Regions from separate parts of the Shewanella sp. SM21 genome, predicted to be linked through region 1. Evidence: predicted binding sites of a transcription regulator. Region 1 holds the regulator's gene; the other holds the start of a gene.
What was found. Region 1 encodes ArgR, which controls arginine synthesis, uptake and breakdown. Its sites were predicted from a motif close to ANTGAATANNTATTCANT; they were not measured.
Positions count from the first base shown of each region.

Region 1 (11,776 bases):
GGCCGATATGACGACGTAGGAATAAATCGTGCTGTTCTAACTGAGTGAGGGTTTGCTTGGTCATGATAAACCTTGTTCCAGATTTGCCGAAATTCAGAACTGTAGGGTACTGATTAACGGACTGTTGTTATGTCAATCTTGCGCTAAAACAAACGAAGCCCCTTAGGGCTTCGTTAGCGTCGACGATTATTCTTCGTCGATGACAGCTTGGTAGCCTTCAGCATCCAGCAGAGCGTCGACTTCTGATTCGTCAGAAGGCATTACGCGGAAGAACCAGCCTTCGCCGTAAGCACTGCTGTTAACGAGTTCTGGCGAATCTTCCAGCGCTTCATTCACGGCAATCACTTCGCCAGAAATTGGGGCATAAATGTCAGACGCCGCTTTTACTGATTCAGCTACAGCACAGTCTTCACCCGCAGTCACAGTGTCGCCAACTTCTGGGAGTTCAACGAAAACCATGTCACCTAACAGCTCTTGGGCGTGCTCAGTGATACCTACTGTGTAGCTACCGTCTTCTTCCTTGCGGATCCATTCGTGTGAAGAGGCGTATTTCAGTTCTGTCGGAATATTGCTCATTGTTCTTGTTCCTTGTTCCGTTTTTTTAAAATGCTTGTTTACCGTTGCGCACAAAGTTTGGCGCCACTACTCTAACAGCCACACGTTTTTTACGCATTTCGACTTCCGCAGTATCCCCAATCGAGCTAGGAACACGTGCCATCGCAATAGAATAGCCCAATGTTGGCGAGAAAGTCCCGCTGGTGATCACGCCTTGTTGCTCTACACCGGCTGCGTCAGTGAAAAATACTGGCATATCATGGCGTAACACGCCCTTTTCTTCCATCACTAGACCAACAAGTTTGCTGGTTCCGGCATCGCGAAGTGTTTCGAGGGCTTTACGGCCGATGAAGTCACGGTCGTTTGGCTCCCATGCAATAGTCCAGCCCATGTTGGCGGCCAATGGGTTGATGGTTTCGTCCATGTCTAAGCCGTAAAGATTCATACCAGCTTCGAGACGCAGCGTGTCACGGGCACCGAGACCACAAGGTTTAACCCCTTGATCTAACAATGCTTGCCACAAGGCTTGGGCTTCATCTTCTGGGACGATAATTTCGTAGCCCGCTTCGCCTGTGTAACCCGTAGTCGCAATAAACAGTGAGCCAGCTTGCTTACCGAAGAAAGGTTTCATGCCTTCGATGGCGGCGTTTTGCTCAGCACTGAACACGGCAGCGGCTTTCGCTTTTGCGTTAGGACCTTGAACGGCAATCATCGCCAGCTCAGGACGCTCAGTCACAGTGACATCAAAACCTTGGGATTGCTTGGCGATCCAAGCGAGATCTTTTTCGCGGGTCGCTGAGTTCACTACCACGCGGTAGTTAGTGTCAGTGAGGTAATAAGTGATGAGGTCGTCGATGATACCGGCATTGTCATCTAACATGCCGCTGTATAAGGCTTTACCTGGCACTTTAAGTCTAGCCACATCGTTCGCCAGCAACTTACGTAGAAATGCACCAGCGTCGCTACCTATCACATCAACCACAGTCATGTGGGATACGTCGAACATACCCGCGTCTTGACGCACAGCGTTGTGTTCTTCGATTTGTGAACCATAGTTGAGGGGCATATCCCAACCGTGGAAGTCGACCATCTTAGCGTTTGATTCTAAGTGCTTGTTAAACAGAATAGTTTTGTTAGCCATTGTTATCCCTTTTTGCGGCCTTTTTCAGGTCTCTGCCTAGTGTAGGGTGTAGATACTAGGGTCTAAAATGCGGCGAAATTATACCTTGCGTCACAAATTTGTATACAGGAGATTTTTCTAATCCGAAGCCATTGTCATTAGATTTTCTCATCTTCAACATGTAATTTTTTTACATGCGAAGGCCAGATTTGCGCACTATAGTACCAATGCGCTGATATTTTGAGCGATTAAGTTCACATTAGCGCAACCTAGGCTAACGGCACAACTTAGGCAGTGCCGACTTATTGCCCATGGCCTGTTGTATGAACACTGTTTTCAGCCCAGCGACATTATCAACCAGATTTAAGCCCAGATCGCGAATCGCCTTTTTGACTGGGTTTGAACCTTCGAATAGGCGTTTAAAGCCCTCCATCGCCGCGATCATCTCCATTGCATCGGCTTTGCGCCAACGTTCAAGTGCACGCAGCTGCGCATAATCGCCGATATCTTTACCCGCTTGCTGTAATTCGCTGATGACTTCGATGATGCTGGCCGCATCTAAAAAGCCGAGGTTCACCCCTTGGCCAGCCAGCGGATGAATAGTATGGGCAGCGTCGCCTGCCAACACTAAACGGTGGCGGGCAAAATGGCGGGCGTAGCGCATCCGTAATGGGAAAGCTTGGCGCTCGCTTTCAAGCTGACAGATCCCCAAACGACCGTCGAAAGCCGCGGTTAAGTTGCGCTCAAATTGCACTTTATCCATTGCCAATAACTCAGTGGCGCGCTCGGGCGGCACCGACCAGACGATAGAGCAGAGATTGTCTTCATACAGAGGTAAAAATGCTAGCGGGCCGTCCTGCAAAAACACTTGGCGGGCGGTGGCAAGGTGTGGCATTTCGGTACGAATAGTTGCGACGATTGCGTGGTGGCCGTAATCCCAGAATGTCAGCGGGATCTTGCATTGCTCGCGCACCCAAGAGTTGGCGCCATCAGCGGCTATCACAAGTGCGGCACTGACACTTTCTATTTCAGAATCGGCGCCATTGGCAAGGGTCAACCAAGCTTCGCGCTCACCAAAAGCAATGCGCTCTATGCGTTGGTTTTGAATATGGGTGATATTGTCAAACTCACTGGCGCGTTTCGCGAGGGCAAAGCTAATGGCATCGTTTTCGATAATCGCGCCGAGACTGGTTTCGCTGATGCTGTTGGCATCAAAGGCAATTTTACCGAAACCGTCTTTATCCCACACCGCCATTTTTTGATAAGGCGTAGCGCGGGAAGTATCTAAATAACTCCATGCCCCTAAGTTTTCTAACAAGCGCTGGCTCGCCTTATTGATGGCGCTCACCCGTAAACGCGGCTCGCCGCTCACGGCCTCAGTGTGGCCCGCATCGATAACGACGACATTCAGATCGGCCTGCGCCAATCCAATCGCGGTGGCGAGTCCCACCATGCCGCCACCCACAATGGCGATGTCATAGGCTTGTGAACTTAACATGGGTACATCCTTTTCGCGTTGCGATACCAGTAAATTGCGGAGTTATTTCCAGCCCATTGCCTTTTGAGCGACGGGGGTTTTCAGTGGCGGAAACCAAGACAAGAGCCGTAATCCTAAGTTACGCCCCAGCGCCATCGGCCAATATTGGTTTGAAAAGCCACGAACTAAAAATTCGATATTTCGGATAGTGCTGTTTCTGTCGTGCTCGCGGGCATTAAGGTACGCATGGGTCACAGCGGCGGAGCCAATATCTTCGCCCTGAGCTAGCGCAGTTTGGATCACCTCGAGCAAACTCACCACATCACGCAGTCCTAAGTTAAACCCTTGCCCCGCAATCGGATGCAGTGTCTGCGCCGCATTGCCGACAAACACACATCTGTGATGAATTGGCCTTAGCATATAGGACAAATTAAGCGGATACGCATGGCGCGCGCTGACATCGATAAACGTGCCCGCACGATAACCAAAGGCCTGTTGAAGCGCCGCTAAAAACTCGGCCTTAGGCGCGTCTTGCATCTGTTTAGCCCGCACATCATCGAGCGCCCACACGAGAGATAAGCGAGGTTGACCTTGGATATCGGCCATAGGCAACAACGCTAAGGGACCTGTTTGGGTAAAGCGCTCATAGGCCCAATGTTTGTGAGGCCTATTAGTTGGCAAATCGGCGGTTTGAATATTGGCAATAATGGCCGTTTGCTCAAAGGCCACTTGGGTCACGGGCAAATTAAAACTGCTGCGCACTTTGGATTGCAAACCATCAGCGGCAACCACAAGTTTGGCTTGAATTCGCTCGCCCGTATCGAGCACTAAGGTGTGACCTTCAACGGCGGGTTCTACTTGGGCAAGCTTGGCGGGGCAATAGAGTTTGACACTACTCTTATTCAACTCGTTAAACAGCACTTGGCCAACCCGTTCAAGCTCAACCACTTGGCCTAGGGCATCTAAATGAAACTGCGCCGCATTGAGTTCTGTCATGCCAAAGTGGCCGCGATCCGACACATGGATATTTTCAATCGCAGTGCCCAAATGGGCGAGCTTTTGCCATAAACCTAAACGGGATAATTCGAAAATAGAACCGTGGGCGATAGCAATAGAGCGGGCATCGAATCCGGGATGTTGCTTATCGGGAAGGTGCGCTTCGATTAAGGCAATAGAAAGTGGCCGAGCTGCGGATAAAGAAAGACGCGCGAGAGCTAACGCTAGGGTCGCCCCCGCCATCGCACCGCCTACAATTGCGATGTCGACGTGTTGAACTGAAGTATCCATGTGATTTGTGGCCGTCATGGGGATCTCATTCAAGCTTTGGCATAACACTAAGGCATGTAAACATAAAAGATGTAAACATCAATGCTATGCACTCAAAAACACCAGTGCTATGGACTCAAAGGCAGGTTTGCCCACCTTTGACATCTAATGAAGCCACTACTGTGTTAACTTATTGAACATTAAACAACTGCGGTAAATTAATGCACAACCGCAGTATCGTCAGCCTCGCCATGGGGAAGCTCAGGACCAAACTCCGAGTAACACATGATGGCTGCAATACGTACAAACTCGAGTAATTCAGTGTAAGCGGCTTCGGATTCTTCATCGTCGGCAACATCAAATTCCACTTGGGCAATTTCCGCCAAGTCTTTGATCACTTCACGTACTTCTGCCGAGGCTTGATTCAGTTTCGGCTGAATAATCGCCATGCCAGTCAAAAAACTCTGGGTCCACAGGGACAAGGCTTCAACACGTTGGCTGAGCGGCTCTTCTTCTTCGGGCAACAGCGGCATGAAACCAAATTCAAAATCCACTAAACGCGTCACTGAATCGTTAAACAAATCACACACTAATTGGTGCAACTGCGCTGGCAAAGGTTGACCATCGTTCATCAGGTCGAATAAAGGCTTGATCCAAGTGTCGCCAGTTTGCTCTACACCACCGCAGATTAAACCGACTAAAGCACCGTGAACTTCTACCGGATGCTGGCCGATTTCAGCCGCATCTAAGGCGAGTTTTAAGCTGTCGATACGTAACGAAGGAGGGGTTGCCATATCAGATCCCAATAAGATTTTTCCAGCAGCAATGCTAGCAGAGATAAAGACTTGAACCAATACTGAATCCCAATAATGGCGAAATCGGCCACGCCCTGATAAAAAACTATCCAACTGCTCACACAAACAGCAAACAAAACCGTCAAAGACCAATCCATTTGCGGCTTACCTTGCACTTTTAAGATCAGCCCTATATAGTCCGCCCTAAGAGGCTAACGAAAGGATCACCCGCGACATGAGTAACAGTGCTGTTGAAATTACCCTACTTGGGCGCACCTACTCTATCGCTTGCCCGAAAGGTCAAGAGGATGCCTTACGTACGGTAGCGTTAGGAGTTGAACAACAACTCAGTGCGTTAAAAACCCGAACCAATAGCCTAAGCCGTGAAGAAATTGCGATCATGGCGGCGCTGAATATTGGACACGAATTGTTCCAAGAAAAGCAAAAAAATAAGCACTACATGCAACAGATGGACGACAGGATCAGCTTGCTGCAGTCGACCCTCGAAAGTGCCTTAGTTGAGCGTTCAACTAAATAGATTTAAACTGTGCACCTTAGTGATTTAACACCAATTGAGTTAAACCAACTGACGCACAGTGAATGGCTAAACTGGCTTATTTAAATAAACCAATGCTTTAGCGATTCAATACCGTTTTGCTCCCTGGGATGCATGCCAACTGGTAATGTCCCTGTGCCGATAATTTTTATCTCAGGGTGAATGCTTTACTGACATTGTGCATGCTCGGCTTGTACCGAGAAGCCTTAGGAGGTAATCATTTACCCGCCTTGAACCTACGGTTCAAGGGCTACACCGGTAGCGGCATTCTGGGGAGCATCTTAATTCTATGTCTACATCTTCCAAACTTTCTCATTTGAATCCCCAAAGCGACACGGCGCAACTTGCCGTAGAAGTCGCTGATGCCGTAGATGTCACAAACTATGCGGCAAATATCGCACTCCATACAAAAGAAAGCCGCAATCTGTTACGCAAAGCCATTCGCACCGCCCGTAAATCCCTCTCCGAAATAGAACAAACCCAAGCAAGTTTAAACGCCTGCCAGCGAATGCTCGATGCATTGCAGGCCAACAAAGCGCAACATGTGGCATTATATCTCACCCACGATGGCGAACTCGCCACGCCGCCGCTGATCGCTGCGCTGTGGCAATTGGGCATTCACACCTATCTGCCAAGGTTGCATCCCTTCAATGCTGGGCAACTGTTATTCCTGCATTACACCGCAGACACGCCGATGCAGGCGAATCAATTCGGCATCTTAGAACCTAAGTTAGATGTGCGCGCCATTATCCCAGTAACTGAGCTAGATGTGGTTATCACGCCCTTAGTGGCTTTTGATTTAATGGGGAATCGCATGGGCATGGGCGGCGGCTATTACGATAGGACACTGGCGAACTGGCAGCTCAAAGGTAAACCTTTGCCTATGGGTTACGCCCACGACTGTCAGCAAGTGACGAGTTTACCTTGCGAACTTTGGGATGTGCCTTTACCGTTCATCATCACCCCAAGTCGGGTACTGACGTTTTAAAAGAAGGATCGAGAAACTAGAAACTAGAAGCTAGGGCGCTTCGCTGCTAGAAAAAGCAGAGCGTCGCTCCATAACTGCTCCTGCACTCTTTCTATTAAAGAATTCTACCTCCTACATCTGACCACTTTGGAGGGTGAAAATGTCATATTTGGTATGAAACAAAATAGATCATGCAGTCGTTCACTCCTTCTAGAATCTAGAGCCATGCAGTGGCGTTCTAGAGCCTTCTCTACCTTAAATGCCGGCCACCATCGACATTATGGCAACGACCAGTGACGTAGCGGCTATTCAGCAGATATTCCACTAAGTCGATAATTTCCTCATTCCCCGCCTCTTTCGGCAACAGCGCTTTGGCTAATGTTTTTTGCTGATAGGCAACATCATCTCCTGCATTAAATAGGATCATCGCAGGCGCAATCGAATTCACTTTGACCTCGGGCGCAAACTTGGCGGCAAAGGATAGCGTCATATTGTGCAGCGCAGCTTTACTGGCGGCATAGGCGATATGCTTCTGACTGCCCTTCTCTGCCACATAGTCAGTAATATGAATCACATCACTGCCGCCGATTTCATCGCCAGCACCCGCACGTAGCAGCGCCTCTAAGGCCAAGTTCAACTGATAGGGCACACTCACATGCACTTGCATCATCCGCTGCAGCACTTCGCTCGGCGCAAAAGTGGTACTCTTTAAAGACTCATTCTTTGTAAGCACAGGATCAGGCAGCCAGTCAGAGGCATTGTGAATAATGGCGCGAATTTGCGGCAATTTAGCTAACTCAGCAATTAAGGATCGCACTTGGGCATCGTCATAAAAATCGCAGGGATACAGAGTCGCACCTAAGGTGGTAAGCTCATCAATACTAGCGTAATGGCTGCGATAAGTACCAATCACGCGCTGACCTTGGGCGAGAAAATGTTTGGCTAAGGCGTAACCTATGCGTTTACCCACGCCTGTGATTATGATGGGAGATGTCATACCTATCCTTTTGAGTCGTTATTGGTCAGGTTTTACCTTGTTCGCTTAAAAATCAGCAATCAAGTTAAACTGATGAATAACCAAGATGTTACTGCACTCATTTGAATTTAACCTAACAAAAAGCCAAATGAGATGCTGATCCGTTCTACAATCGCTTCGATCTAAAACCCTTTCTTCTGCGTATAGGGTAGAAGAAAACCAAGCTTAAGTACTCAAGCCAAGAGCTTAGACCAAGTATTGTGATCAAGTCATCAGAGGTAATACCGATGGAACTGCGGATTTTTTACGATGGAAATTGTCCATTATGTAGCGCCGAGATGCGCCAACTGAAAGCGCGCGATCCGAAGAACTTGATTGCGCTTGAGGATTTAAATGCGCCAGACTTTAGTGAGCGTTTCAGCCATATCGATAGGGACTATGCCAATACCATTCTCCATGGCGAAACCGCAACGGGCGAAGTGTTACTCGGGTTAGATGTCACTTGTAAAGCGTGGGCACTGACAGGCACACGCGCTTGGATCCAACTGTTACGCCTGCCCGTGATTAAAACTGTGGCCGATTGGTGCTATCTCAGATTTGCAAAACACAGATATCGCATCTCCTATTTACTGACGGGCAAAGCCCGCTGCGACGATAATTGCCAACTGCCCACTAAGCGCCGCTGATCGACTGAATTAGCTTAGTAAAGTGTAAAACCTAGGCATAAAAAAACGGAGCTCAATGGCTCCGTTTTTAATTCGTCATAATCTAAAAAGATTATCCGAAAGATTATTTAACGAAATCAACGCCTAGTTTGATATCGCCTTTCAGCGTATCTAACATAGAATCACGAGCGTTAGCTTCGAATGCACTCACTTCACCGTAAGGCAGTACTTTTTCAATACCGTTTTTGCCTAACAGCACAGGTTGTGCGAAGAATTCAGCATGCTCGCTGCCGCCGTCAACATAGGCGCATTCAACGATGTTAGCTTCGCCTTGCAGACCACGAACCAGAGACAGACCGAAACGGCAAGCCGCTTGACCCATAGACAGAGTCGCGCTTCCGCCACCGGCTTTAGCTTCAACCACTTCGGTACCCGCGTTTTGGATGCGAGTCGTCAGACTTGCCACTTCTTCGTCAGTGAAAGTCGCGCCTTCAACTTGAGACAGTAATGGCAGAATGGTCACGCCGCTGTGGCCGCCGATCACATTCACTTTAACGTCAGCAACGTTCAGGCCTTTTAATTCGGCGATGAAAGTTTCAGAACGGATCACGTCTAGAGTCGTGATACCGAACAGACGGTTCTTATCATAAACACCCGCTTTTTTCATCACTTCTGCAGCGATAGCCACAGTCGTGTTGACTGGGTTAGTGATAATGCCAACCAAAGCCGTAGGGCAAGTTGCCGCTACTTTTTCGATCAGGTTGCGAACGATACCCGCATTGATATTGAACAGATCTGAACGATCCATACCAGGCTTACGTGCAACACCAGCAGAAATTAGAACAACGTCAGCACCCACGAGGGCAGGCGTTGGATCTTCACCAGCAAAACCTTTGATTTCAACAGCAGTTGGAATGTGGCTCAAGTCAACCGCAACACCCGGAGTTACCGGTGCGATATCATATAGAGACAATTGTGAACCCGCAGGCAATTGAGTTTTTAACAGTAGGGCAAGAGCCTGGCCGATACCACCAGCAGCACCAAGTACAGCAACTTTCATAGTTATCTCCGTTATTTCTCGGATATGTGTGACATGGATCTAATTTGCGTTGGCGTCACATTACTGGAATGTCACAACAATTTCAATTATCCCTTAGTCGTGGGACAAAAGAATTCCGGAATAACGTAAAAGCAATGTAGAACAATTACTCAAATTGGGATTTTTACGCCCCCTACAAACGCTTAACCACTGGGACTTAGTGAATTTTTATTCAACCAATCTGGTTATTTGTTGACAATTTTTCTAAAAATATTCAAAATGGGCCTGTTTTTTTGAATAACGAATAATAATATTATGCAAACGACCAAGAATCAGGATGACCTTGTTAGAATTTTTAAGTCGATTTTAAAAGAAGAGCGCTTTGGCTCTCAGAGTGAAATCGTCACCGCCTTGCAAGCTGAAGGCTTTGGTAATATTAACCAATCAAAAGTGTCACGCATGCTCAGCAAGTTCGGCGCAGTGCGGACTCGCAACGCTAAGCAAGAGATGGTGTATTGCTTACCAGCCGAATTAGGCGTACCCACCGCGGGTAGCCCACTGAAGAATTTGGTACTCGACGTCGATCACAACCAAGCTATGATCGTCGTGCGAACTAGCCCAGGTGCCGCGCAGCTGATTGCCCGTTTATTGGATTCTATCGGTAAACCAGAAGGCATTTTGGGTACGATTGCCGGTGACGACACTATCTTTATTTGCCCATCGAGCATCCAAGATATCGCCGATACCTTAGAAACCATCAAATCTTTATTCAATTACGCAGAATAAAAAAACAGGTCAGTGAGCTGACCTGTTCTATTTTATCTGTACATTTTGAAGTGCAATACCGCGCTGGTTATTTGGCCATTGTCCCGATTACGTTACACATTCCAGCACAATATCTAACTCACAATATCTAACTCAACTATAACGATATCAGTAAGCCACACTGATGCGCTGGTTTGGGTGAGCGCCCTTTTCGGCTTCATCTACCATGGCTTTTGCGTAATCAGTTACAGAGATACGGCTTTGACCATTAGCATCGGTAAAGAAGCTGTCGCCACCAAGACGGTACGGGCCTTCACTCTCACCGGGATAAATCTCAACGGCTGGGCTCACAAAGGTCCAATTGATTGCCGTTTGCGCCGCACGGAATACCTGCAAAGCTTCACCCTGAGCTAACGCCTCATCTTTATATGCTGCTGGGAAATCTGGACTAGAGACCAGCGTCACACCCGGCGCCACTTCTAAACTCCCAGCACCAACGACCCACAATAAACGTGGCACCTTAGCGTTAGGCAGCACATCCAGTAAATGCTGAACCGTACTCGCCACTAGACCATGATTTTGTTGGGCGCGGCCACCAACAGCGGCAATCACGACATCTACGCCAGCAAAGGTATCGGCGACCAATGGCTGCTCTAAATCCACGGCACGTACTACTACGTCAGCCACGGATAACTTGCTTGGGTCACGCACTAACGCTATCACTTTATGTCCACGACTCTGTGCTTCTTTTAAAATTGCACCACCAATCCAACCCGTTGCACCTAAAATTGCGATTTTCATTTCATTGTCCCACCCAGATGATTTACATTGGATCCAGTTTACTTGCAGTTTTTCACCTAATAAACATCAATAATTGAGCATGATTGTTTCAATATAGGATACTAATGTGGATAAAATTGCCGCAATACGCAGTTTCGTCGAAGTCGCAAACTGTGGCAGCTTTACCAAAGCTGCCGAACATTTAGACCTCAGCCGCCTGCAGGTTTCCCGTCATATTCAAGAAGTGGAGCAGTGGTTGAGTTTACGCTTATTACACCGCACCACGCGCAGCGCCAGCTTGACTTTGCAGGGTGAGGAAGCGCTACAATTTTGCCAGCGGATCTTAAGTGAAGTTGCTGCCATGGAGAGCCGTGCCCACAGCCATAACAGTGAACTGGTAGGCAGTATTCGTATCGCTACGCCTATTGGCTTAGGGCAGCACAGTCTGTTTGATGTCGTCGATCGCTTTATTAAAATTCATCCTAAGGTCAACATTCAACTGGTGATGTCGGACAGTTTTGCGCAATTGGTAGATGAGAGAGTCGACGTGGCGCTACGTTATACCGAGCAGCCCGATGAGAATCTCATAGCTCGGCGTTTGATGACCATAGATGCGGTACTTTGCGCGGCACCGAGCTATCTTGATAGCGCAACGCCACTCCTCGAACCCATTGATCTGCTGGCCCACAACTGCCTCATACACTCAGCGCAACAAAACTGGCCTTTTCTAAAAGAACTGCAAGCCGAGCACGTCAAAGTTACAGGGAATCTTAGGGCTAACGATATGGGAGTGTTGGTCAGTGCGGCGCTACGTGG
Region 1 covers NZ_JAKKRL010000009.1:4,221-15,996, forward strand. The annotation lists gene gcvP (aminomethyl-transferring glycine dehydrogenase) at 1-64, opposite strand, end outside; gene gcvH (glycine cleavage system protein GcvH) at 187-576, opposite strand; gene gcvT (glycine cleavage system aminomethyltransferase GcvT) at 602-1,696, opposite strand; gene L5L94_RS13245 (FAD-dependent monooxygenase) at 1,950-3,173, opposite strand; gene ubiH (2-octaprenyl-6-methoxyphenyl hydroxylase) at 3,216-4,457, opposite strand; gene L5L94_RS13255 (UPF0149 family protein) at 4,637-5,212, opposite strand; gene L5L94_RS13260 (cell division protein ZapA) at 5,448-5,750, shown strand; RNA gene ssrS (6S RNA) at 5,868-6,048, shown strand; gene L5L94_RS13270 (5-formyltetrahydrofolate cyclo-ligase) at 6,058-6,756, shown strand; gene folM (dihydromonapterin reductase) at 6,986-7,732, opposite strand; gene L5L94_RS13280 (thiol-disulfide oxidoreductase DCC family protein) at 7,999-8,397, shown strand; gene mdh (malate dehydrogenase) at 8,501-9,436, opposite strand; gene argR (transcriptional regulator ArgR) at 9,731-10,201, shown strand; gene L5L94_RS13295 (NAD(P)-dependent oxidoreductase) at 10,349-10,981, opposite strand; gene L5L94_RS13300 (LysR family transcriptional regulator) at 11,088-11,776, shown strand, end outside.

Region 2 (11,776 bases), on a different contig from region 1:
TCAGCTTTCCGAATTATTATTAGCGTGAGCCAGCGATGGACACGGTAATAAACAGAATTTGCTTGGTGACAATAGCCTTGTGGAACCACCTGATCCCATCCCGAACTCAGAAGTGAAACGCAAACGCGCCGATGGTAGTGTGGGGTCTCCCCATGTGAGAGTAGGTCATCGCCAAGCGCCTAATTATCTCATTGAGATGCAACGAAGCCAGCTGATAAGCTGGCTTTTTTGCGTCTGCAATTTGTAGAAATTAGTCAGTTTTTCTTTCAGCTTGCATGTTTCTCCGCTATTTTTACTCACCAACTCACCAACTCACCAACTCACCAACTCACCAACTCACCAACTCACCAACTCACCAACTCACTAGCCATTTCAATTACTGAGTTCTTTGTCGGTCCTAGGATTTCCTATTTCGTTCTCGTCCTATTGCTTAATTCTGCGCATAACTAAACGCCTGAGCTCTAGCTCAGGTAGCACTGTTGCTTATCTTTTAAGATAGCCGTTCCACACACCAACCGTATTGCTAGGCACTGCTCTGTGTTGGTATCTAGGGGGCATTTAAGTTGATTTAATTTGCTGAATTGAACCCATTCCTCTTCTTCAAACAATGTCTTCAGAACAATATTCATTTTTATTTTGCCACTTAGTCAGATGGCAGTAGCTTGGATTGTTAAATTTGCATATTTTTTCACTTGGTTTATTCCTATGCTCGTTGTTTTCAATTTAGGAATCATTTTTTAGCCTAAGACATCACTTCAGCTTAAATCCAACATTATGCTTTTTTCATTATGGAATATTGAATTAATCGCTCGATTTATGAGGATTAATAACTTGCCGCCTGTGGATTTACTTAATGTTGGTAAGACCAATTTACACTGATATGGTTTTTTTGTTATCAATTGGTTATGTTCGTAGCAGGTTGAGTTCAGCTGGTTTTCTTGTTGTGTGATTAGTTAGCTTTGAAATGTGATTTTTTATTCAATTTTTCTGATTGGTGGTCGCTATGTGTCTGTTTACGGAAGAACCATAGTTTGGAGCTGTTCATTTGATGAATTTTGAACTTGTAATGCGATAGCGATGATTTTCGGGCAATCGCGCTGTTGATAGGGATCTAGAGAGTAAGGGGTAGGGGAGATATGGAGGATGTAACGCAATCTTTATTGGATGCCGTTGGCATTATGTTTTTGGGGATGGGCTTAGTTTATTTATTTTTAAGTGTACTAATCCTTGGGATTCATTTGGTTGCGCGTTGGTGTGCAGTCGATACTGCATCTGCACGTTTTGCTAAAAATCATGCTAAAAGTCAGCAGAGGGTAGCGCAATCTGATGCTAAACCTTTAGATCCAAGCTTGGTCGCTGCGATTTCACTAGCGGTAAAGCAGTATCGTTCACAGATTAAGTAATGGGGAGCAGTATGACTTTTGTATCTAATTCTACGACAGCAGTGGCTAAGCCATTATTTTTAACTGATGTCGTATTGCGGGACGCGCATCAATCCATTTTAGCGACGCGCTTACGCATTGATGACATGTTACCTATAGCGCCGTTACTCGATAAGATCGGTTTCTGGTCATTGGAATCTTGGGGCGGGGCGACTTTTGATGCCTGTATTCGTTATCTTGGTGAAGATCCCTGGGACAGAATTCGTGAGTTGAAAAAGGCAATGCCGAATACGCCGCAGCAAATGTTGCTGCGTGGCCAAAACTTATTAGGTTATCGCCATTATGCCGATGATTTAGTCACGCGTTTTGTTGAGCGTGCTCATACTAATGGCGTCGATGTATTTCGTATTTTCGATGCAATGAATGATGTTCGTAATCTCGAAACTGCGGTGAAAGCGGTGCGCCAAGTTGGCGGCCATGCGCAGGGGACGATCTCATACACCACAAGTCCAGTGCATACCATAGAGACTTGGGTTGATATGGCAAAACGTCTCGAAGATATGGGATGTGATTCTTTGTGTATCAAAGATATGGCGGGGTTGCTTAAGCCGATGGAAGCGTTTGAGCTTATCAGTCGACTAAAATCCCAAACGCAACTAGTGTTATCTATGCATTGCCATGCGACGACAGGATTAAGTACCGCCACTTACCAGAAAGCCATTGAAGCGGGTATCGATGTGCTCGATACGGCAATTTCGTCGATGAGCCAAACCTATGGACATACTGCTACTGAAACAGTTATCGCTATGGTGGAAGATACTGAGCGTGCGACTGGTTACGATATGGTATTGCTTGAGGAGATTGCCGCTTATTTCCGTGAAGTACGCAAGAAGTACGCTAAGTTTGAAGGCGCGCTGAAAGGCATTGATTCGCGGATCTTACGTGCACAAGTGCCTGGTGGCATGCTGACCAATATGGAGAGCCAACTTAAGGAACAGGGCGCGGCCGATAAGATGGACTTGGTCTTGGAAGAAATTCCCTGCGTGCGTGCTGACTTAGGTTTTTTGCCCTTAGTGACACCTACATCGCAGATTGTCGGCTCGCAGGCGGTCATTAATGTGTTGATGGGGGAGCGTTATAAGTCACTGACTAAAGAGACTGAAGGCGTGCTTAAGGGCGAATATGGCGCGACGCCTGCGCCAGTCAATGCCGCATTGCAAGCGAGAGTCTTACAAGGAGCCGAAGCCATTACATGTCGCCCTGCTGATTTATTAACGCCAGAGCTGGCTAAATTACGGCTTGAGTTAGCTGATAAAGCACAGGAACAAGGCATTCGCCTATCTTCAGAGCATGACGATGATGTGCTGACCTATGCACTCTTCCCACAAATAGGATTGCAGTTCTTAAAGAATCGTGACGATCCGAACGCCTTTGAGCCTAAGCCTGAGCTGACTTCGGTACTTGCTGCTTCTAATATTACGGATCGTGGCCCTGAAACCTACACGGTAACTGTCGAAGGGCAAGAGTACGTAGTTGAAGTCGCCGCAGGCGGTGAGATCTCGCAAATCCAGCCACAGGGACAAAGTGTTCATGCTGTGCAATCTGTGACTGAGAGTACAACGCCATCAACAAGCCATGGTGAAATCAGGCTTGAAATGAGCGCGCCTTTGTCGGGCAACATCTTCAAAGTGCATGTTTCTCCAGGCGATAGAGTGTGTGAAGGCGATGTCGTGATCATCCTTGAGGCGATGAAGATGGAAACTGAAATTCGTGCACAGGGCGATGGCATTATCGCTAAGATCTGGGTGAAAGAAGGTGACTCAGTGTCTGTGGGTTCTCAATTATTGGCCTTGGCGTAGGAGTCATTATGGAAGGTTTAATGGCTTTTTGGGCCGAGACGGGAATCGCTCACTTTACTGGCGGGCAAGTGTTGATGATGGCAGTGGGCGCTTTGCTCTTGTATCTCGCCATCGTACGTGGTTTTGAGCCTTTGCTATTGTTGCCCATTGGTTTTGGTGCAGTGCTGGCGAACATTCCCCATGCGGGATTTACCGAAGAAGGTGGCATGCTGTATTACGCCTATCATGTGGGGATTGAGACTGGGGTGTTTCCGCTATTGATCTTTATGGGTGTTGGTGCGCTGACCGACTTTAGTGCCTTGATCGCGAATCCTAAAACTCTGTTATTAGGGGCTGCTGCGCAGTTTGGGATTTTTGCGACACTGATTGGCGCAATAGCGCTGAACTTAGTGCCGGGATTTGAGTTCACTATGAAGGACGCGGCGGCCATTGCGATTATTGGCGGTGCCGATGGACCGACGGCGATTTTCTTAGCCTCCAAACTGGCGCCTGAGTTATTGGGGGCGATTGCGGTCGCGGCTTATTCCTATATGGCGCTAGTCCCGATTATTCAACCGCCGATCATGCGCTTACTAACAACCCAAGCCGAGCGCGAAATTAAAATGGAGCAGCTGCGCGATGTCAGTAAGAAGGAAAAGATCATTTTCCCTTTGATGGTGCTGGGATTAACGATCCTCTTTTTACCTGCGGCTACGCCGTTAGTGGGTATGTTTTGTCTTGGTAACTTGATGCGCGAATCTGGCGTAGTGGATAGATTATCGAAAACGGCGCAGAACGAGCTTATCAATATCGTTACGATTTTCTTAGGTCTAGCTGTCGGTTCTAAGTTATCTGCCGACCAATTCCTGCGACTGGAAACCTTAGGAATTTTGGTATTGGGAGCTTTAGCATTTGGCATTGGTACTGCTGCAGGTGTATTGATGGCAAAACTGATGTGTAAGTTGTCGGGTGGTAAGATTAATCCGTTGATTGGTGCCGCAGGGGTGTCGGCTGTACCTATGGCAGCACGAGTCGTGAACAAAGTTGGATTAGAGGCCAACCAACACAACTTCTTGTTAATGCACGCCATGGGTCCCAATGTGGCGGGAGTGCTAGGTTCTGCTGTGGCTGCGGGGATTTTACTTGCCGTGCTGGGTTGATGACAGAGTGGGTTAACTGATTGGGCTTGACTGAGTGGGTAAATTTAGCGGGTTTATCTTCGAATTTATTCTAGTCGTTAACGCTGTTTTATCACTAAGGCCAACTCAGTATTGAGTTGGCTTTTTGTTAAGTCACTAATTTAGGAAATGAATCCTTGGTATTAACCTAAGCCGTTAACCAGAGTAATGCCATAAGGATTAAAATCAGCCCGCCACCTATACCGATAATGTAGATAAAACCTCGCCGGCCTTGTTTTAGCGTGAGTTTGTTGGCTTTTAAAAATAACGCCCAAAACAAACATAGGATCAGCGGGATAAGGAAGAGTCTCGTCATTGTCTGTTCTGCTAAAGTGTGAGTTAGAGTAGTTTTAGAGTCTAACAGCTTGATCTTAGTTGAGTAACCTATTTTGCAGTTAATAGAGACTGTCGAAGTCGATTGTGGTCTCTAAAGCCAATAGATCAAAGACTGTTTGCAGGATAATAAAAGAGACCGCCGAAGCGGTCTCTTACTGTGGTCAATGGTACTGATTATTTAGCTTAATACTTTTTATACAATATTGTTATTGCTACGAACTCACAGGTGTAACGTCTTGATTGTCGTTCGAATAGAACTGTGCTTCATCGAGTTCATTTTCGGATTTACCAATCACAACAGCAGTCATCATATCGCCCGTTACGTTAGTTGCTGTGCGGATCATATCGATAATACGGTCAATCGCGGCGATAAAGGCAATGCCTTCAAGTGGCAGACCAATTACACCTAAGGTGACAGTTAACATCACCATCGCACTTCCTGGTACGCCAGCGGTACCAACAGAAGCCACTGTCGCAGTCACGGCGATCATCACATAGTCCAGTGTGTCGAGCGGAATATTGTAAATCTGGGCGATGAAGATAGCGGCTATCGCAGGGTAAATACCCCCACAGCCGTCCATGTTCATGGTCGCACCTAATGGCATCACAAAGGCACTATAACGTTTTGATACACCCATGGTTTCGACTGCGCGGGTGCTCGCAGGTAAAGTACCGAAACTTGAGGAAGTACTAAAGGCGACTAACTGCGCTGGCATAGCTTTGCGGAAAAATTGCAGTGGGCTTAAACCACCGACAAATTTCACTAAGCCACCGTAAACAAAGATGATGTGGATAAAAGCGGCAATGTAGATAGCCCCGATAAACTTACCTAAAGGCAGTAGAGTCGATAAACCATATTCACCCACAACCCATGCCATTAAACCAAACACACCGATAGGAGTGAGTTTTAAGACCATGCGAGTCAGTTGGAACATGACTTCAGCACCTGATTCAATGGTGCGTTTTAATGGCTCTGCTTTCTCGCCGACTTTATTGATAGCGATACCTACCAAAGCTGCAAACACGATAATTTGCAGTACCTTGCCTTCAGCGAGTGAAGCAAAAGGATTTACAGGGATCATGTCGAGCAACACTTGTGCGAAACCGGGAATATTACGCTCGCGCACTTCAGTCGTTGTGAGTTGCATGGTGCCACCCATGTCGATCATTGAGCCCACAGCTAAGCCGATCAGAGAGGCGATTGTGCCTGTCAGCATGAACATACCCAAAGTTTTCAAGCTCAGGCGTTTCAGACTGGTTTGCGAGTTGAGCGATGTGATACTCACGACAATGGCACAAAATACCAAAGGCGCGACCAACATCTTAATGGCCCCAATGAACAGATCACCTAATGGTTTTAGCACTGTGGCGCTTTCACCTAAAATAACGCCAACGAGCGCACCTAAGATAAAGCTTGCTAAGACTTTTTGCCAAAACGGAATGCGGCTAATGGTTTGAAGGATCATGCATATTCCAGAAAAATAAATTAAGAGTGAGCCAATAGGCCTGCGATGATAGGATTCGTATTTAACGAGTTGAGCGTGATGTTAACGCGCTCTCAGTCATGCGCATGGTTATTGCCTGCCATAGTTAACCATTGTATCGACAGAGCTAGGGTTATAACAAACCGTTTTTCTTATAACTTATTGTGATAAGTGAGTTTGTTGTAAAAAGATTAAGTGAAACATTCAATTAACCCATGGCAAACCTCATCGCATTGAATACAAAAAGAGAGATTTATCATTGAGTAAGCCATTATGACTGAGTTAGGTATTATGTTCTCCGGCGCTTTTTTAGCGGCCACTTTGTTACCGGGGGGATCTGAAGTCTTACTCATGGCGCTATTAAACAATACCCCAGAGGCTTGGGTTGCGCTAGTCGTGGTGGCCAGTATTGGTAACACCTTGGGCGCGATGACCAGTTTCTACTTAGGCCGCTTAGGTCGCCTCGCAAAATCACCAGAAGCGTTAGCGACAGGTAAACACGCAAAGGGGCTCGCCTTGATTGAACGCTACGGCGTGTGGGCGTTGTTACTCTCATGGGCACCAGTTGTCGGCGATATTCTCTGTTTATTGGCGGGTTGGTTGAGGCTACCACTAATTCCCTCTTTGGTGATTATTTTAATTGGTAAAACAATTCGTTACTTAATTGTTGCCGCTGCCGTGCTGCAATGGATGGCATGATGGCGCTAGGATGCATTTAATGGTCAAGGGTGTGGAGTGTTTTTCCGTTTAGACTGAATTTACTGTATAGATAGGAACTTAGTGTTAATTTTGCGAGTCATAAATCCCAATGCTTAATCATTTAAGCGCACTATGACGCTACGCAGCACTATGATGAAGCTGTATTTTTGGCCCATTGATGTATGAGGGGAATGTTTTGAAGAAATGGATATTAGCGGTCGCAATTTCTGCCGCACTTGCGGGTTGTGCATCTGAAACGACTACGGTGAACTTGCCCACAGGCGTTAAACTTATCGAAAATGTGCAATTGGCCGATTCGCAAGTAGGGATCCCCTACAAAAAGTACCAATTAGCCAATGGGTTAACGGTTATTTTACATCAAGATGATTCCGATCCCTTAGTGCATGTCGACGTCACTTATCATGTGGGCTCTGCCCGTGAATTAGCTGGGCGTTCGGGATTTGCGCATTTATTTGAACACATGATGTTCCAAGGCTCGCAGCATGTTGCCGATGAACAGCATTTTGAAGTGGTTACCGAAGCCGGTGGTACCCTAAATGGCACGACCAATACCGACAGAACCAATTACTTTGAGACAGTACCCAACAATCAATTAGAAAAAATGTTGTGGCTCGAGTCGGACCGTATGGGCTTTTTGTTGCCGGCACTCACTAGTGAAAAATTCGAAGTGCAGCGCGAAACCGTCAAAAACGAGCGCGCACAACGTATCGATAATCAGCCCTATGGCCGCATGAGTGAGCGTTTTAGCCAAGCTATGTATCCTGTCGGTCATCCTTATTCTTGGCCTGTAATTGGTTGGCCGGACGATCTTAATCGCGCCACGGTTGATGATGTTAAACACTTTTTCCAACGTTGGTATGGCCCTAACAATGCGACCTTGACCATAGGTGGCGATTTCGATGAAATGCAAACCTTAGCCTGGGTCAATAAATATTTTGGTGAAATCCCCCGCGGTCCTGAAGTCTCGTTAGAGCAAAAGGCGCTGGTTAACTTAGACAAGACGCGTTACCTCTCCATGGAAGATCAAGTGCACTTACCTTTGATCCGTATTGGTTTTCCAACCGTATACGCTAGACATTCAGATGAGGCCGCGCTCGATCTGTTAGCCAATATTTTAGGTGGTGGTAAAACATCCTTATTATATAAAAACTTGGTTAAGGACGGTTATGCCATGCAGGCTAATGTGAGTCATCCTTGTCAAGAGCTTGCGTGTCAGATGTCGATTTATGCTTTAGCCAATCCTGAAAAGGGCGGCAAATTGGCGGATCTGGAGCAACGTATCCTCGACTCGATTAAGGAGTTTGAGCAACGTGGCGTTACCGATGACGATCTGCAAAAAGTCAAAGTGCAGTTTGAGGCTGATACCATTTATAGCCTGCAGAGTGTTTCTGGCAAAGTGTCGACCTTAGCGATGAACCAAACGCTGTCGGGCAATCCGAACATGATTGCCTCAGATCTGAATCGTTATGCCAATGTGACCAAAGACGATGTGATGCGCGTGTTTAAGCAATACATTAAAGATAAACCTATGGTGGTTATGAGTGTGGTGCCGCAGGGAATGACGTCACTTATTGCTCATGCGGATAACTTCACGCCTGCAACGTTGCCGATTGCACACACTGCGGTAGAGGGGGATTTGCCCAAGCCTGAACTTGTTTCAAGTTTTGATCGGACTAAGATGCCTGCATCTGGCGTTGCACCTATGCTCAAAGTACCTAAAATTTGGACAAAAACCTTAGCCAATGGCATCGAAGTCATGGGCACTCAAAGTACTGAAACACCAACAGTTGAGTTAATTGTTTATCTCAATGGTGGCCACAGACTCATACCCGTCGAAAAAGCAGGCTTAGCAACGCTGACTGCGGAAATGCTTAATGAATCGAGCCAGAAGCGCAGCAGTGAAGCACTATCACAAGCCTTAGAAATGCTAGGTAGTAGTGTCGATTTTAGTGCGTCTGAATATCAAAGTTCGATCAAAGTATCGGCTCTGACAGCACATTTAGATGAGACGCTGGCGATTATGGAAGAAAAGCTGTTTCAACCAGCGTTCAGCGAAGCTGACTTTGCGCGAGTGAAACAGCAGCAATTACAACAGATCCAGCATATGCAGTCCGATCCTAGCTATCTGGCTGATACGGCGTTGTCGTCTTTGTTATACGGTAAAGACAATGCGTTAGGTGTGAATGATCTTGGTACGCTCGATTCAGTCGCGGCGCTTAAGTTAGCCGATGTAAAAGCGTTTTATGCCCAGCAGTATCAAGGCGGCAACGCTAAAATTGTCACTGTTGCTAATTTATCTGAATCTGCATTGCTGCCTAAACTAGCGGGATTAAACCAGTGGAAAGGAGAAGCAGCTGTGGTACCGCCACTTAAGCCACTCCCTGCATTAAAAGGCGGCACAATTTATGTGATTGATAAACCTGGTGCGGCGCAATCGGTAATCAATATTGCCAAGCGCGCATTACCCTACGATGCCACAGGCGATTATTTTAAATCCTATCTGATGAATTATCCGTTAGGCGGCGCATTCAATAGCCGTATCAACCTGAATTTACGTGAGGATAAAGGTTATACCTATGGTGCTCGCACTCGTTTTACTGGCGGTGCTGAAGTGGGCGATTTTGTCGCATCAAGTAACGTTCGCAGTGACGTGACGGCGAAAGCACTCATTGAGTTTGTAAAAGAAATCAGTGCTTATCAGCAGCAGGGCATGACAGATGCTGAACTTGCCTTTATGCGTAATTCAGTCTCTCAAGGGCAAGCTCTTGATTATGAAACACCGTATCAAAAAGCGGGCTTTATGCGGATGATCCAACGTTACCAATTGAGTCAAGATTTTACGACTCAACAGGACAAGATCATTAATACTGTAACAAAAGATGAACTCAATGCCCTCGCGGCTTCCGAGCTAGATATCAATAAAATGGTGATTCTGGTGGTGGGAGATAAAGCGACAATTGAAGCGGATTTAGCGGTATTGGGCTATCCAATTGAAACTTTAGTATTGTAAATTAGTATTTCGCCCTTATATAGGTAGATAGACGGGTGCATTAGTTAACGACTATTTGCTCTATATTTACCGGATTTACATCGAAAGACGGTGACAGCATTAGCTGTCACCGTCTGCTTTTAATCATACAAGGTGTGAATTTGGCTTGCCCCACAGACAGGTTTAGATTTATTTTGAGGCATATTTTGCAAGATAAGCCTCAAAATAAAGGTCTGACTGTTAACCTTGTCGCGATAGCGAATCACCAATTAGAGAAGCGCAAATTGAAGTCATTCAATGAATTAGTACAACATCTCTCGGACGCCAATGGGCGCACCGCACTCTTGGGTATGTTACGTGGCATAGAACGTGAGGCGTTGCGGATTGATGAGTTTGGTTATCTCGCTACAGACTCGCATCCCGAAGCCTTAGGCTCGGCGTTAATGCATTCACGTATTACGACGGATTACAGTGAAGCCTTGCTCGAGTTTATTACGCCAGTAAATCACAATGTTGAGCAACTTCTCACTGGGTTAACTGAGACTCATGCCTTCAGCGTGCGCCACTTAAATGGTCAGCGTTTGTGGCCCGTGAGCATGCCTTGCTATGTGAAAGATGAGCAACAGATCCCCGTTGCCCGCTATGGCTCATCGAATACTGGCATGATGAAAACCTTGTATCGTAAGGGGTTAACCTATCGTTATGGTGCCCTGATGCAGATCATCTCTGGGGTGCACTTTAACTTTTCGGTATCGCAAGAATTATGGCGAAGCCTGTATGAGTTAAGTGATAAAGAGTTAACTTACGATGATTTTATTTCAGAATCCTATTTCGGCTTGATCCGTAACTATCGCCGTTTAGTGTGGGTACTACCTTATTTATTTGGTGCCTCGCCAGCGTTATGTAGCTCCTTTATTAAAGATCAAAAAACCGACCTCAAGTTTGAAAAAACGGGCCACGGAACTCTGTATCTGCCCTATGCCACTTCGTTGCGTATGAGTGATTTAGGCTACACCAACAAAGAGCAAGAAGATCTAAATATCAGCTATAACTCTTTGCCTGAGTATCTGGCTGGCGTGAATGCTGCCACTAAAATGCCTTCAGCAAACTTTGCTAATATCGGCGTTAAAGTCGATGGTGAGTATCGTCAACTTAATGCCAATGTATTGCAGATTGAAAACGAGTTCTACTCGCCAATCCGTGCGAAACGGGTCACACGTAGTGGCGAGAAACCGTCTGAAGCTTTGGCCCGTGCGGGGGTGGAATACATTGAAGTGAGAGCGTTGGATGTTAATCCATTTAGCCCAGTTGGCATTGAGTCGACACAAGTACGTTTCCTCGATTTATTCCTACTCTATTGTTTATTAACGCAGTCGCCTAAGTCTGAGGCGAGCGAAGAGGCGAGATTAAGCGCGAATCTTAAAGCTGTGGTGCTTGAAGGCCGTAAACCTGGGCTTGAGTTATTAACTGCAGACGGTTCACGTTCGCTTAAATCTTGGTTAGAAGAGTTGTTTGATGCCTTGCAACCTTTGGCAGTATTGCTCGATGGTGAGGGGACGGATTATCAAGTGGCTTTGGCCCATTGGCGTAAAGCGGTTGAAGATCCGAATTTAACCCTGTCGGGACAAGTACTTCAAAACGTGATCAACAAGGGCCAAGATCATGGTCAGTGGGTAATGACGTTAGCGCAGCAATACTACCAATACTTTATCGATTATCCCTTGTCGAGCGAGACCATAGCGCAGTATCAAGCTGAAGCATCCAGTTCGCTTAACAAGCAAGCTGAACTAGAGGCGGCGCAGAGTGCAGTTTCATTCGATGATTATCTGGAAGATTACTTTGGAGTGAA
Region 2 covers NZ_JAKKRL010000001.1:505,312-517,087, reverse strand. The annotation lists rRNA gene rrf (5S ribosomal RNA) at 62-177, shown strand; gene L5L94_RS02100 (OadG family protein) at 1,137-1,403, shown strand; gene oadA (sodium-extruding oxaloacetate decarboxylase subunit alpha) at 1,415-3,241, shown strand; gene L5L94_RS02090 (sodium ion-translocating decarboxylase subunit beta) at 3,250-4,380, shown strand; gene L5L94_RS02085 (hypothetical protein) at 4,547-4,714, opposite strand; gene L5L94_RS02080 (dicarboxylate/amino acid:cation symporter) at 4,947-6,200, opposite strand; gene L5L94_RS02075 (YqaA family protein) at 6,492-6,917, shown strand; gene L5L94_RS02070 (M16 family metallopeptidase) at 7,096-9,948, shown strand; gene gshA (glutamate--cysteine ligase) at 10,134-11,776, shown strand, end outside.
Region 2: the regulator ArgR is predicted to act here: its motif matches at 966-983, upstream of L5L94_RS02100 (OadG family protein).